One region of the Blastococcus sp. SYSU DS1024 genome, then DNA from elsewhere that is predicted to be linked to it. Evidence: predicted binding sites of a transcription regulator. Region 1 holds the regulator's gene; the other holds the start of a gene.

Region 1 (7,431 bases):
ATCCTCACGCTCCGCCAGGCCCTGCCGGGCGCCGTCTGGGTGTCGGCGCGGACCGGCGCCGGCATGGACGCGCTGCGCCGGCTCGTGGCCGAGCGGCTGCCGCACCCGGACGTCGACGTCGACGTGCTGGTGCCCTACGACCGGGGGGACCTGGTGTCCCGCGTGCACCGTGACGGCGAGGTGCTCGGCGAGGTGCACGAGGCCGGCGGGACCCGCCTGACCGCCCGGGTCGACGGCGCTCTCGCGGCGGTGCTCGAGGAGTTCGCGGTCCCGGTCGGCTGAGCGGGATCGGTCGGCCTGCGCTGATCACGATCCGGTCACGGCCCGGTACCGTGGCGGCGTGACCAGGGGAGCCGTGCAGGCGACGGAGGCACCGCGGGCTGCGCCCGTGGTCCCCGTCGGCCGGCCGCCGTGGTGGCTGGTCGCCGCGGCTCTGCTGGTCACGCTGCTCATCACCGCCGACCTGCTCGCCCACGGCCCGTCCGAGCGGCTGGACCTCCGGGTGTCCGAGATCGTGAGCGACTGGGGCCTGCGGGACACGCCGGGATACCCGGCGGTGTGGGTGGTCACCCAGCTCGGGGGGCGCGTGACCATCCTGGTCGTGCTCGCCGGCCTGGTCGGCTACCTGATCTGGCGGCGCGGCACCTGGCTGCCTGCCGTCCGCGTGGTGCTGGCTCTCGGAGTGCTGACCGCCGGGGTCTACGCGATCAAGCACGGGGTCGGGCGCACCGCGCCGGCGTTCCCCGGTTCCTACTTCTTCCACCCCGACGGTGCCTCCTTCCCCTCAGGGCACGTCGCCAACGCGGTGCTCATGTGGGGGGTGGCCCGCTGGCAGGCCGTCGAGTACGGGCTCCCGCCGGCGGTCCAGCGGACCTTCTGGTGGCTGAGCGTCGTCGGGCCGGTGGCCACCGGCGTGGCGATGGTCTCGCTGGACTTCCACTGGGTCACCGACGCGGTCGTGGGAGCCGCCGTCGGGATCGTGCTCCTGGGCGTGGTTCATGCACTGGACGCTATGGTTCTGTCACGCTGGGTACGTGCCCGAGCAGGCCGAGCGAATCCCTAGCCGCGCCCGGCGGCGGCGGCTCGCCGTCGCGAGCGCCCTGACCGGCGCCCTGGCCGTGCTCGTCCCCGCTCCGGCGTCGGCGGAAGAGGCGGCGCCGGAGGTCCGCTGCGCCATCACCGACCCGCGACTCGCCGAGCTCTCCGGCCTGGTGGTCGTGGGGGATCAGATGCTCGCCCTCAACGACGGCGGCGAGCAGGTCGCGGTCCACGGCCTGGACTCCTCGTGCGCGGTGGTCGACGTCCAGACCGGGACGGCCGACCCGTTCGACCCCGAGGACCTCGGGGTGGCGCCCGACGGGAGCGTGTGGGTGGCCGACATCGGCGACAACGGCGCCGTCCGCCCGACCGTGGCGCTGCACGTGCTGCGGCCCGACGGCACGACGGCGCTGCACCGGCTGACCTACCCCGACGGCGCGCACGACGCCGAGGCGCTGCTCCTGGCTCCGGACGGAACGCCGTACCTCGTGACCAAGGAGGTGCTCGGCTCCAGCGGGGTCTACCGGCCCACCGCCGCGCTCGTGGACGGCGGCACGGTGCCGATGGAGCGGGTGGGCACGGTCAACGTCACCCTCACCGGAACTCCGGGCGGCCCCGTGGGCCGAGCGGGGCAGCTGCTGGTCACCGGAGGAGCGGTCGCGGGCGACGGGAGCGCACTGGCGCTGCGCACCTACACGGACGCCTACGTGTGGCCGCTGGCCGGCTCGGACGTGCCCGGTGCGCTGGCCGGCGAACCGGTGCGGGTGGCGCTCCCCGAGTCGCCGCAGGGCGAAGCCATCAGCTTCGCCGCCGACAGCCGGGCGCTGGTGGTCGCCAGCGAAGGCCTGCCCAGCGCCGTCACCGTGGTTCCGCTGCCGACCGGGGCCGCCGCCGCGAGCGCGCCCCCCGAAGGTGATCCGCTGCCGTCGTTCGCCGAGCTCACCCGCTCGGACCGTTCACCCATCGCCGCGGCCCTGATCGCCGCCACCGTCGCCACCGTCGTGGTCTGGCTGGGCGGCAGGTTGCGCCGCCGACCCTGAGGGTCAGACGCGACGCAGGACCGACACCACCCGCCCGAGGATCGTCGCCTCGTCGCCGGGGATCGGCTCGTAGGCCGGGTTGTGCGGCAGCAGCCACACGTGACCGTCCCGGCGCTTGTACGTCTTCACCGTCGCCTCGCCGTCGATCATCGCCGCCACGATCTCGCCGTTCTCGGCGGTCGGCTGCTGGCGGACGACGACCCAGTCGCCGTCACAGATGGCGGCCTCGACCATCGAGTCGCCGGCCACCTTCAGCATGAAGACGGTTCCCTCGCCGACCAGCTCGCGCGGCAGCGGGAAGACGTCCTCCACCGCCTGCTCGGCGAGCACCGGACCACCGGCGGCGATCCGGCCGACGAGCGGGACGTAGGCGGGCGCGGCTGCCTGCACTCCGTCGCCGAGCACGGGCGGCTCGACCTGTGCGGCGCTGGGCCGGCCGGCATCCCCGGGCAGTCGCACGTCCAAGGCGCGCGGCCGGTTGGGGTCGCGCCGCAGCCAGCCCTTCTTCTGCAGCACCGCGAGCTGGTGCGCGACCGAGGACGCCGAGGACAGCCCCACGGCCTCACCGATCTCGCGCACCGACGGGGGGTAGCCCCGCCGGTCGATCGAGTCGCGGATCACCTCGAGGACCCGCCGCTGCCGCTGGGTCAGCCCGTCCCCATCGGCCGCGCGGTCGGGAAAGGCCCGCACCGACGCCGAACCGTCCGCCGCCCCCGGGGTCGCGCCCGCGGTGCCGCCCCGGTTGCCGGACGTCCTGCTCGAGTCCGCCACGTCTCCTCCTCGCCGGCTGCCCCGCGCAGCTCTCGACCCTCGTCGTCGGGGGAACGGTAGCGCCGATCGCCGACCACTTCAAACAGGTGTTCGAAACTTTCCCGTGTCGCACCACTTCTGTCGGCCCCATCCGGTAGACATCGGACAGGCGTTCGAATCGAACACACGTTCGGGTCCGGCGGGTGCCGGCCAGGAGGGCTGAACACATGACGAGCAGCGCGGCACTACAGGTCCGTGGAGAGGTGCCGGTCGGCCCGGGGGAGCGGTGTGCCGGTCCGCCACCCGCCCGGCACCTCCGGGTGCTCCCGCCGCCTCGCTCCTACGCGGAGACGGCCGGGCCCCGGCCCGCGCCGGCTCTCGCGGGCGCGAACGACCTGCGGGCCGCCGCGGAGCGACCGCCCGCCCGTGGTGGTCGGGCACGGGTGGAGCCGCCACCGCTCCGGTTGACCGCGCGCGGTCGCCGTCTGCTGGTGGTCCTCGCCCTCCTGCTCGCCGTGGGTGCGCTCGCCGTCGGCGAGGCGGTCCTCGGGGAGGCAGGTGGCGGGTTGGAGCTCATGGGGACGACGAAGGTGATCGTCGAGCCGGGCGACACGCTCTGGTCGATCGCCGGTGCGGCCGCCGACGGGCGCGACGTCCGCGACGTCGTCGTCGACATCCAGCGGCTGAACGGGCTCGACACCGCAGCGATCACCCCAGGTCAGGTCCTCGTGCTGCCCTGACGTCCCTGCGGGCTCGGCGCGAGCGCGTGACGGCAAGGTGTTCACAAGGCGACCCTGCGACTTCGTCAACCCTCAGTGCAGGCGCGTTCACCGTGCGTGCTCGTCGGCCACATACGGTTCGCCCGTGTCCAGCGTCATGGAGAACCGCGCCGCGGTGTTCGCCACTCGTCCCCAGGCCGTCGAGGTGCACCAGGCGGGTGCCTGGTGCGCGGGGGAGCTGCTGGGGTGGCGGCACGACGATTCCGGCGCGTGCCAGATGTGGGTGCGGGTCGTCGTCGACGGCGTGGAGGAGACGCTCTGGACCGAGCTGGCGGACCTGCGGCTTCCGGAGCCGCCGGTCGTCGACGCGCCCCCGGTGACGCAGGCGATGCCCGCCCCGCCGTCGGTGGCACCGCTCCAGCAGGGTCCGTCGACCGACGTGGAGGCGACCGCCAGCCTGCCGCTGGTGCGCGACAGCCGCGAGCCGCGGGCCGGCTCCCACCGGTCGGGCGGTCGCCGGCGAGCGCCGGAGAGCGACGCCGCGCGGGGCGCGCCGGCGTCCTCGGTGCCGGTTCCTTCCCCGGGTCGGCACCGCGCTCCGACCACTGCGCCCGGCCCGGTCGTGGGCCGGCACCGCGCCGCCGACACCGAGCTCTTCCCGGCCGTCGTCGAGAGCGCGCCGGGTGCGCCGTCCCCAGCCCGTGACGAGCGGCCGCGGGGCGGTGGCTGGTCGGTGCCTGCGGCCCGCGCTGCGAGCCCGGTCGAGACCGGCTCCGCCGCGGGGGGCTGGGCCCCGCCGGCCGACCTCGAGCAGGATCTCCTGACCCGACCGATGCGGCTGAGCGACCAGATCCCGCACTCGCGGCGGCCCCGGGTGGGCGGCTCGGTCAGCGCCTGATCGTCGTTCGGCGGTCCTGGCTGGGCCCGCCCGCGGGGGCTCGGCACTGCTGTCGTGTGCCCGCCGGGCCGCCGGTCGGGCGGTGGGCGCCTCCTGCGCCGAAGGGTGTGCGCCGATGCGCCGCCCTGGGGGCCAGAACCGCGCATCGGCGCACAGCCTCGTCGAGCCGAGCGCCCCTCGGTCGTTCCCGCGGGGGGCCGGGGCGGCAGCGGAGCGCCGCGGTCGCCCCTGTCCGGGTGGGGCCCGGGGGCGAGGTTTCGGCGCGTCGTCGCGGCGTGTCCTGTGACAGCTGGGGACCGCTGTTCCACCTGCGCACGGCCGTGTCGGGGTGGAACACGCCGACGGAAGGATCACTTGCACATCTTGTGTGGGCCGTCCTAGGGTTCCCCTACATCTAGTAGTTACAGAGCTGTAAGCCTGTCCACAGGCTGGTCCTCAGGTTGTCCCCGGCGCATCCACCGGATGTCCCCAGGGGGTTGCACAGCCGGCCGGTGGCGGGCGCGGCGCGAAGGGAGGTGAACCACCGTGCGTTGCCCGTTCTGCCACAACGCCGACAGCCGGGTCATCGACTCGCGGGAGGCCGACGAGGGCGCCACCACCCGGCGTCGTCGTTCCTGTCCCGCGTGCGGGCGGCGGTTCACCACCGTCGAGGAGGCGGTGCTCGCCGTCGTCAAGCGCAACGGCGTCAGCGAGCCGTTCAACCGCAGCAAGGTGGTGGCCGGCGTCCGGCGGGCCTGCCAGGGCCGGCCCGTCGACGAGGACCAGCTCAAGCTCCTCGCCCAGCAGGTGGAGGACAGCATCCGCGCCAGCGGCGCGGCGGAGGTGCCGAGCCACGAGGTCGGCCTGGCCATCCTCGGCCCGCTGCGCGAGCTGGACGAGGTGGCCTACCTCCGGTTCGCCAGCGTCTACCGCTCCTTCACCTCGGTGGCCGACTTCGAGCGGGAGATCGCCGAGCTGAAGGCCCGGCAGCCCGCCGCACCGCCGGGGGAGGCGGGCCCGCCCGAACCCCGGCGACCCGTCCCGTCCGGCACGGGCGCCGGCACCTGAGAACTGTCGGTGCCACCCGATAGACAGCAGTTCGAGCAGTTACCGATCGCGGCTCTTCCCCAGCCCCCGATCCGACACCGCGCAGCCCCACCGCGCAGCCCCGCGAAGCACCACGCGACACACGACCAGGGAGAGCTCCACACCATGACCGAGACCGACGACCGCGTGGCCGGCGCCCGCACCCGCCGCAGCGCCAAGACTCCCAGCCGGGCCAAGGGCCTCAAGATCAAGCGTGTCTTCACCACCGCTGGTGTCCACCCGTACGACGAGGTGACCTGGGAGCGTCGTGACGTCGTCATGACCAACTGGCGGGACGGCTCGATCAACTTCGAGCAGCGCGGTGTCGAGTTCCCGGCCGAGTGGAGCATCAACGCCACCAACATCGTCACCACGAAGTACTTCCGCGGCGCGGTCGGCACCCCCCAGCGCGAGACCAGCCTGCGTCAGCTCATCGACCGCGTGGTGCTCACCTACACCGAGGCCGGCCGCGAGCACGGCTACTTCGCCACCGAGGGCGACGCCGAGGTCTTCGAGCACGAGCTGACCTGGATGCTGCTGCACCAGTACTTCAGCTTCAACTCGCCCGTCTGGTTCAACGTCGGCACGAGCGCGCCGCAGCAGGTCAGCGCCTGCTTCATCCTCGCCGTCGACGACGAGATGGACTCGATCCTGAACTGGTACCGCGAGGAGGGCCTGATCTTCAAGGGCGGCTCCGGTGCCGGCCTGAACCTCTCCCGCATCCGCTCCTCCAAGGAGCTGCTCTCCTCCGGCGGCACCGCCTCCGGCCCGGTCAGCTTCATGCGCGGCGCGGACGCATCTGCCGGGACGATCAAGTCCGGTGGCGCCACCCGCCGCGCGGCGAAGATGGTCGTCCTCGACATCGACCACCCCGACATCGAGGAGTTCATCGAGACCAAGGCGCGCGAGGAGGACAAGATCCGCGCGCTGCGCGACGCCGGGTACGACATGGACCTGGGCGGCAAGGACATCACCAGCGTCCAGTACCAGAACGCCAACAACTCGGTCCGCGTCTCCGACGAGTTCATGCGTGCGGTCGAGGAGGGCGACGAGTTCGGCCTGCGGGCGCGCCTCGACGGATCGGTCATCGAGACCGTCGACGCCAAGACCCTGTTCCGCAAGGTCACCCAGGCGGCCTGGGAGTGCGCCGACCCGGGCATCCAGTACGACGACACGATCAACGACTGGCACACCAACCCCGAGACCGGCCGCATCAACGCGTCCAACCCGTGCTCGGAGTACATGAGCCTGGACAACAGCTCGTGCAACCTGGCGTCGCTGAACCTCATGAAGTTCCTCAAGGACGACGGCACGTTCGACGCCAAGAGCTTCGTGAAGGCCGTCGAGCTGGTCATCACCGCGATGGACATCTCGATCTGCTTCGCCGACTTCCCGACCGAGCCGATCGGCGAGACCACCCGCGCCTACCGGCAGCTGGGCATCGGCTACGCCAACCTGGGCGCGCTGCTCATGGCGACCGGCCACGCCTACGACTCGCGCGGTGGCCAGACGCTGGCCGCGGCGATCACCTCGCTGATGACCGGCACCGCCTACCGGCGCTCGGCCGAGCTCGCCGGCATCGTCGGCGCCTACGAGGGCTTCGCCCGCAACGCCGACGCCCACGCCCGGGTCATGCGCAAGCACGCCGCGGCCAACGACGCCATCCGCCCGGTCGGCGCCGACGACGCCGACGTGCTGAAGGTTGCCACCCAGCAGTGGCAGGAGTGCCTGGAGATCGGCGCCGAGAACGGCTGGCGCAACGCCCAGGCCTCGGTGCTGGCGCCCACCGGCACGATCGGCTTCATGATGGACTGCGACACGACCGGCATCGAGCCGGACTTCTCGCTGGTCAAGTTCAAGAAGCTGGTCGGCGGCGGCTCCATGCAGATCGTCAACCAGACGGTGCCGCGGGCACTGCGCA
Region 2 (7,431 bases), on a different contig from region 1:
GCAGGCCGGGGTGCGCATGGCCGACGCGGCGGAGGACGCGCCGCCGGGACCGCTGACCGGCGTCACCGTGGTCGTCACCGGGTCGCTGCGTGACTTCAGCCGCGATCAGGCGATCGCGGCGATCCAGGAGCGGGGCGGCAAGGTGACCGGCTCGGTGTCGAAGAAGACCGGCTTCGTCGTCGTGGGTGCCGATCCGGGCAGCAAGTACGACAAGGCGGTGCAGGTGAAGGCGCCGATCCTGGACGACGACGGCTTCCGGGTGCTGCTGGAGCAGGGGCCGGAGGCCGCCCGCGAGATGGCGGCCATCGGCGACAGCAGCGAGTGATCAGCCCTTCCGCACCGTCGCCGTCGCGATCGCGGTGGCGACGGTGTGCCCGTCGGCATCGAGCAACTCGCCGGCGAGGAACGCGATCGCCCCACCGCGGCGCACCACGCGGCCACGGCCGGTGAGCGTGCCGGGCAGGGCGGGTCGGTGGAACTGCACGTGGAGATCCGTGGTGGGGGCCCACTCGCCTTCGCCGAGAGTCGCCACCAGCGCCGGTCCCATGGTGTCGTCCAGCATCGCGGCGAGCATCCCGCCCTGCACGTGCCCCACCGGGTTGAGGAACTGCTCGGTGGCCGTGAACACGACTTCGATGGTGCGTGCCTCCGGGTCGACGGCGACGAGCCGGAAACCGAGCAACCGGGCAGCCGGCGGTGCCTCGGCGCGGCCTTCGACGACGTCCCAGAACGGTCCGGTGCCCATGTCGGCGGAGGGTAGGGGTGGGTGCTGACCGTCGGGGTGACGTGGGTCAGAACGGCGGGGGAGTGGTGGTCGCGACCATGCCGGTCGGTGTGGTGACGGTGAGGGTGCCGTCGGCTGCGAGGTCGTAGGTCCAGCCGGGCGCCTGGTGCTTGCCCCGGTGGTGGCCGGTGCAGAAGCCGGTGAGGTTGGTCGCGCTGGTCGGTCCGTCGGGGTAGGGCCTGTGATGGTCCAGCTCACCGCCCCGGGGGACAGGGCGACGGCAGCCCGGAAAGCGGCAGCGGCGATCCCTGGCGCGCAGGAACCGGTCGAGTGCGGCGCCGGGGCGGTACCCGTCGCTCGCCGGCGGCGGGCCGAGACCGGGGCGGTCGCTCAGGTCGTGGTCGCACCGGCCCGGCGCGCGGCGGCAGGCGGCGTCGCCGCAGTGGGCCAGGCGGCGGAGCTCCCGGCCGTCGGTGAGCGCGAGCAGCGCGCCGGTGAGCTCGTCGACCACCGCGATCCGCGGCCGGTCGACCAGCGCCCCGCCGCCGCTGGCATCGAGCAGCGCGGCCAGGGCCTCCCGGCGGCTCTCCCCGGCCTCGGCGCAGGCCTCGAGATCGCTCGGCGCACGTGTGATCCGGCCGGCGGCGCTGCGCAGCCACGCGCTCTCGTCCTCGCGGTCGGCGCGCTGGGCGTCGGCCACCACCCGGCGGGCGTGACCGATCGCCCGGTCGAGGCCGAGCAGGGCGCCCGCGGCAGCCTGCAGGGAACCGTGCGCGGTGGCCCAGCGAGAGGATCCGTCGCCGTCGCCGTCGCCGTCGCCGTCGCCGTCGCCCGTCCTTCGTCCGACCTCCGGGCCGGGGTCGCGTTCCGGGTCACGGCTGGGATCGGGGCCGCGAAGCGGTTCCGGCGGTCCGAGGTCGGGATCGGGGGACCCGTCCGCTCCAGGGTCGGGATCTGGCGCCGGATCGGAGAACGCCCCGGCTGCTTCGAGCCAGGCCTCGAAGGGTGCCTCCTCGGCCCACCGCCGAAGGAGCTCGTTCTCCGGGGTGTGGTCCGCACCGTCCCATTCGCCCCGGAGAGCGCGGGCCTCGACCTCCGCCCACCACCGCTCGTCGGCCTCCCGCCACTCCATGGCCCAGGTGTCCAGCGGCCAGGCGTCGGTGGGGCAGACGTCATCGGGTCGGGAGTCGGTGCCGTGGACGTCCTCCGGCCGGCTGTCGGCCCGGCGATCTCCTGTCGGCGAGTGGCCGGCCACGGCCGTCGTGGCGCCCTCGGCGCAGGGATCCGGCGCCGACCCGGGCAGCAGGCCCAGGGCGCGGGCGAGGGCACGCACCACCTCGGCGGGCACCGGCTCACCACCGATCTCGCCGAGGGCGTCCCCGCCGAGCAGGGCTCGCACGCCCGCGACGACCGTCAGCTGCGCCTGAACGGCGGGGAGGTCGTTCTCCTCCGGCCGGAGCACCAGGTCGAGCAGGCAGTCGGCCATCTTCTGACCGCGCGTCCTGCGATCGTCCGGGCCGTCAAGGACGTCGGCGTACCGGCCCAGCGCATCCAGCAGCGCCTGCGCCTCGGGCACCGTGAGCAGGGCGCCGAGCATCGCCATGCCCTCGCGCCGATCGGGTCGGACGGAGACGCCTCGCTCGCGCAGGGACGCGGCGAGCCGGGCCGCTTCGTCGCCTGCATCCCGGGCCAGGCCGAGCCGGCGCGCCTTGGCGCCGAGCTGCGCCGGTGTGGTCACCCGGCCGGCCATCCACCGGAGCAGCTCGCGCTCCACGGCGGCTCGCTTCGCCGCGTCGGCGATCGGCGCGACCCGCTCGAGCATCGGCCAGAGGTGCCCCGGGTGGAGTTCCCCGCGCTCCAGCGCGGCCAACGTCGCCGGGAGCCGGTGCACCAGCGTCAGCGATCGCGTCAGCAGCTGCTCGGCCGCCTGGGTGGAGATCGACAGGGCCACCACCAGCTCCTGCGCCGCCCACTCGCTGACATCGGCCAGCACCTCCGCCCGGGCGGCTCGGCGCTCCTCGCTCATGGCCCCCGGCTGGCCCGCCGGACGATCGGCCGAGGCCGGACGGGTGGCGGCGAACTCGGCGATCGCCCGGGCGCGCAGTGCGGTCTGGCGGGCGATCTCCCGGTCCGCTGCCTGCACAGCACCCAGCGGACCGGTGGCCCATCCGGCCGGTGGTGCGACCGACGCAGCGCGGTCGCCGACGGCTGCGGACTCCGCAGCCATCCGCGTCGCACTCTCCACCATGTGTTCGATCATATGTTCGAGGACGAGTCGCCGCAAGGCGTGGGAACTCATCTCCGCAGGTCAGCGGGCTGGGGGCGGCGTCAGTGTGCACGCGGCAAGGGGTCGGACCCGGGCTCTGGAGGAGGTGGTGGGAAGAGCGATGTCAGGTGGGCGGCAGGTGGGCCACCGTCGTCGCGATCCCGGTGAAGTGGGCCAGGCGGAGCAGTTCCGACCGGCGGAAGGCGGGGCCGCCGGAGCGGCCGAGCACGATGGCCCGACCGGCGCCGTAGGGCACGGCCATCATCTCGATGGCCATCTCCTGCCAGCGCTCGGGCAGCCAGGGCCCGTCGCTGGGCAGCAGTCGCGGGCCGTCCAGCGGCAGCCACGGCAGGGTGAGGCCGGGAAAGGCCGGCGCCGCATCCGAGGCCGCGAGCACCGCACCCTCGGCCAGCGGGGCCGGTTGCCCCGAGTCGTCGAGGATCACCGCCCAGCCGCTGTGGAACACCCGCGGCAACGACGCGGTCAGCAGCTCGGTCGGCGGGCGATCGCCGCGGGTGAGCGCATCCAGCAGGTCCAGTTCGCGGTGGGTGTCCAGCGGCCCGGCGAACGGGCGCAGCGACTCCACCCGCACGCCCTCGACCGCCTGCGCCACGGTGATGAGGCTGTCGGGCAACCGGTCGCCCGGCAGGTCCACGACGACGTCGTCGACCGCGATGCCGTTGCCCCGCTCGAGCACGTCCAGCGAGACGATGTCGATGCCCGCGGTGCCCAGCGCGGTCGCCACTGCACCGAGGATGCCGGGACGGTCGGGCAGCACGAGGCGCAGGAGATAGGACACGGTTCCTCCGGGTCATGGGCCCCATGGCCCCCTTCCGGGGCCCGCCGCGAGCCTGCGAGCGGTGGGGAGAAGGGGGTCCTTGTTCGATCTCCGTCGATCGCGATCGGGGTGAGCCTCTCACGCTGACCGGCCTCCGAGGGCCCCCACGTAGAGTGGCCCGGTCACGCCCCGGGCCGAGAGCGGGCCGCCGGGCACCGCCGAAGTGGAGTTCCGCCGCAGCATGAGCACCCCCTCCCCGAAGGGTCGACTGACCCGTGACGAGGTGGCCCACCTGGCGCACCTGTCCCGGCTCGCGGTGAGCGACGAGGAGCTGGACCTCTTCGCCGGCCAGCTCGCCGCCGTGCTGGACGCCGTGGCCCAGGTCGGCAAGGCCGACGTCGCCGAGGTCGCCCCGACCACGCACGCCGTGCCCATGACCAACGTCATGCGCCCCGACGCCGCCCGGCCCAGCCTGCCCCGCGACGTCGTCCTCGCCGGTGCCCCCGCCGCGGAGGACGACCGCTTCCGGGTCCCGCGGATCCTCGGGGAGGAGGCGTGAACATCACGACGACCAGCGCCGCAGCCCTCAGCGAGGCGCTCCAGGCCGGCGAGGTGAGCTCGGTCGAGGTGACGCGCGCGTACCTCGAGCGGATCAGCGGCCAGGACGCCGCGATCGGCGCCTACCTGCACGTCGACGCCGAGGCCGCGCTGCAGGCCGCCGGCCAGGTCGACGCCGCCCGCGCCGCCGGCGCCGAGCTCGGGCCGCTGGCCGGCGTGCCCCTGGCCCTCAAGGACGTCGTCGTCACCGAAGGGGTGCCCACCACCAGCGGCTCCAAGATCCTCGAGGGCTGGCGGCCGCCCTACGACGCGACGCTCGCGGCACGGCTCAAGGCCGCCGGCACCGTGCTGCTCGGCAAGACCAACATGGACGAGTTCGCGATGGGCTCGTCGACCGAGAACTCCGCCTACCAGCTCACCCGCAACCCGTGGGACACCGACCGCGTCCCGGGTGGCTCCTCGGGTGGCTCCTCTGCCGCGGTCGCCGCGGGGCTGGCCCCGTGGGCCATCGGCACCGACACCGGCGGGTCCATCCGCCAGCCGGCCGCCGTCACCGGGCTGGTCGGCCACAAGCCCACCTACGGGTCGGTCTCCCGCTACGGGCTGATCGCGTTCTCCTCCAGCCTCGACCAGGCCGGCCCCATGACGCGGACGGTGCTGGACGCCGCGCTGCTGCACGAGGCCATCGCCGGGCACGACCCGCTGGACTCCACGAGCATCGACGCACCGGTGCCCGTGCTCGCCGAGGCGGCGCGCCGCGGCGCCGAGGGCGACCTGGCCGGCCTGCGCGTCGGCGTCGTCACCGAGCTCGGCGGGGAGGGGCACACCGACGGCTACGAGCCCGGGGTGCTGGCACGCGTCGCGGAGGCGGTGGCCCTGCTGGAGAGCATGGGCGCGGAGGTCCGGCAGGTCTCCTGCCCGGCGTTCGACCTCGCCCTGCCGGCGTACTACCTGATCGCGCCGAGCGAGGCGTCGTCCAACCTGGCCCGCTTCGACGGCGTCCGGTACGGCCTGCGGGTCGGCGACGACGGCAGCCGCGACCTCGACGAGGTCATGGCGCTGACCCGTGAGCAGGGCTTCGGCCCCGAGGTGAAGCGCCGGATCATCCTCGGCACCTACGCGCTGTCGGCCGGCTACTACGACGCCTACTACGGGCAGGCCCAGAAGGTGCGCACCCTGATCACGCGGGACTTCACCACCGCGTGGGACGACGTCGACGTGCTGGTCAGCCCGACCAGCCCCACCGTCGCGTGGTCGCTGGGCGATCGGGTGGACGACCCGATCGCCATGTACGCCGCCGACCTGTGCACGCTGCCGGCCAGCCTCGCGGGCATCCCGGCCATCTCGGTGCCGTGCGGGCTCTCCGAGGGCCTGCCGGTCGGGTTCCAGGTGATGGCGCCTGCCCTGGCCGACGACCGCTGCTACCGGGTGGCGGCCGCGCTGGAGACCGCGCAGGACGCGGCCCGCGGCCACGCGCTGCTGGACGCGATCGGCGGTGCGGCGTGAACGGCCCGCTCAAGGCCGCCTGGGCCCTCACCGCCTTCGTCGTCCTCGCCGGGATCGTCGGCTGGGCCGTCACCGGCCGTGCCGTCTTCGCCGTCTTCCTGGTGCTCGGCGTGCTGACCGCCGTCGGCGCCGTGGTGACCGGCCGCCAGCAGCCGGGTCCGGCCGCCCCGAAGGAGGACAACCCCTCATGAGCGACACCCTGGTCGGCTTCGACGAGGTCCTGACCCGCTACGAGCCGGTCATTGGTCTGGAGACCCACGTCGAGCTGGGCACCGCGTCGAAGATGTTCTGCGGCTGCTCCACCACGTTCGGCGCCGAGCCCAACACGCAGACCTGCCCGGTCTGCCTGGGCCTGCCCGGCTCGCTGCCGGTGGTCAACGCCGCCGCCATCGAGTCCACCATCCGCATCGGGCTGGCCCTGGGCTGCCGGATCGCCTCGTGGTCGCGCTTCGCCCGGAAGAACTACTTCTACCCGGACATCCCCAAGGGCTTCCAGACCAGCCAGTACGACGAGCCGCTGTGCACGGCCGGTCACCTGGACGTCGAGGTCGACGGCGAGACCTACCGCGTCGAGATCGAGCGCGTCCACATCGAGGAGGACACCGGCAAGAACCTGCACGTCGGTGGCGCCACCGGGCGCATCCACGGGGCCGACCACTCGCTGGTCGACTACAACCGCGCCGGCATCCCGCTGGTTGAGATCGTCACCCGCCCGATCCCGGGGACCGGCGCCAAGGCCCCCGAGGTGGCCCGGGCCTACGTCACCGAGCTGCGCGCGATCCTGCTGACCCTCGGCGTCTCCGAGGTGCGCATGGAGCAGGGCAACCTGCGCTGCGACGTCAACACCTCGCTCGCGCCGATCGGCAGCCTCGAGTGGGGCACCCGCACCGAGACCAAGAACGTGAACTCGCTGCGCTCGGTCGAGCGGGCCGTCCGCTACGAGATGCGCCGCCAGGCCGCAGTCCTCGACGTCGGCGAGCGCATCGTGCAGGAGACCCGGCACTTCCACGAGGACACCGGCAGCACCTCGGAGGGCCGCAGCAAGGAGGAGGCCACCGACTACCGGTACTTCCCCGAGCCCGACCTCGTGCCGCTCGCCCCGGACGAGGAGTGGATCGAGGGCCTGCGCGCCGCGCTGCCCGAGCTCCCCGCCGCCCGCCGCACCCGGCTGCAGGAGGAGTGGGGCCTGTCGGCCACCGAGATGGCGTGGATCGCCAACGCGGGCGCCGTCGACCTGGTCGCCGAGACGGTCACGGCCGGTGCCTCGCCGGCCGACGCCCGCAAGTGGTGGCTGGGCGAGCTGGCCCGCCGGGCCAACGACGCCGGTGTCGAGCTGGCGGAGCTACCGGTCACGCCGCGCCAGGTGGCGGAGCTGGCGGGGCTGGTCCAGGCCGGGACGGTCAACGACCAGCTGGCCCGCCAGGCGCTGGACGGCGTGCTGGCCGGTGAGGGTGGTCCGGCGGCGGTCGTGGAGTCCCGCGGCCTCGCGGTGATGGGGGAGTCCGACGAGCTGGTCGCCGCGGTGGAGGCCGCCATCGAGGGCAACCCCGACGTCGCCGACAAGGTGCGCGGCGGCAAGGTGCAGGCGATCGGGGCGCT

Evidence for each region. Region 1 encodes LexA, which represses DNA repair genes until DNA is damaged. Its sites were predicted from a motif close to TCGAACANNTGTTCGA; they were not measured.
Region 2: ACI79S_RS05305 (DUF222 domain-containing protein) is a predicted target of LexA. The motif match lies at 2,977-2,992, and genes of this name have one in related genera.

Annotation. Positions count from the first base shown of each region.
Region 1 covers NZ_JBJHAA010000014.1:40,938-48,368, forward strand. The annotation lists gene hflX (GTPase HflX) at 1-282, shown strand, start outside; gene ACI79S_RS13790 (phosphatase PAP2 family protein) at 341-1,063, shown strand; gene ACI79S_RS13795 (hypothetical protein) at 1,035-2,078, shown strand; gene lexA (transcriptional repressor LexA) at 2,082-2,849, opposite strand; gene ACI79S_RS13805 (LysM peptidoglycan-binding domain-containing protein) at 3,272-3,568, shown strand; gene ACI79S_RS13810 (hypothetical protein) at 3,693-4,445, shown strand; gene nrdR (transcriptional regulator NrdR) at 4,971-5,492, shown strand; gene ACI79S_RS13820 (vitamin B12-dependent ribonucleotide reductase) at 5,637-7,431, shown strand, end outside.
Region 2 covers NZ_JBJHAA010000004.1:82,157-89,587, reverse strand. The annotation lists gene ligA (NAD-dependent DNA ligase LigA) at 1-325, shown strand, start outside; gene ACI79S_RS05310 (PaaI family thioesterase) at 326-745, opposite strand; gene ACI79S_RS05305 (DUF222 domain-containing protein) at 792-2,867, opposite strand; gene ACI79S_RS05300 (ACT domain-containing protein) at 3,115-3,789, opposite strand; gene gatC (Asp-tRNA(Asn)/Glu-tRNA(Gln) amidotransferase subunit GatC) at 4,010-4,327, shown strand; gene gatA (Asp-tRNA(Asn)/Glu-tRNA(Gln) amidotransferase subunit GatA) at 4,324-5,832, shown strand; gene ACI79S_RS05285 (hypothetical protein) at 5,829-6,023, shown strand; gene gatB (Asp-tRNA(Asn)/Glu-tRNA(Gln) amidotransferase subunit GatB) at 6,020-7,431, shown strand, end outside.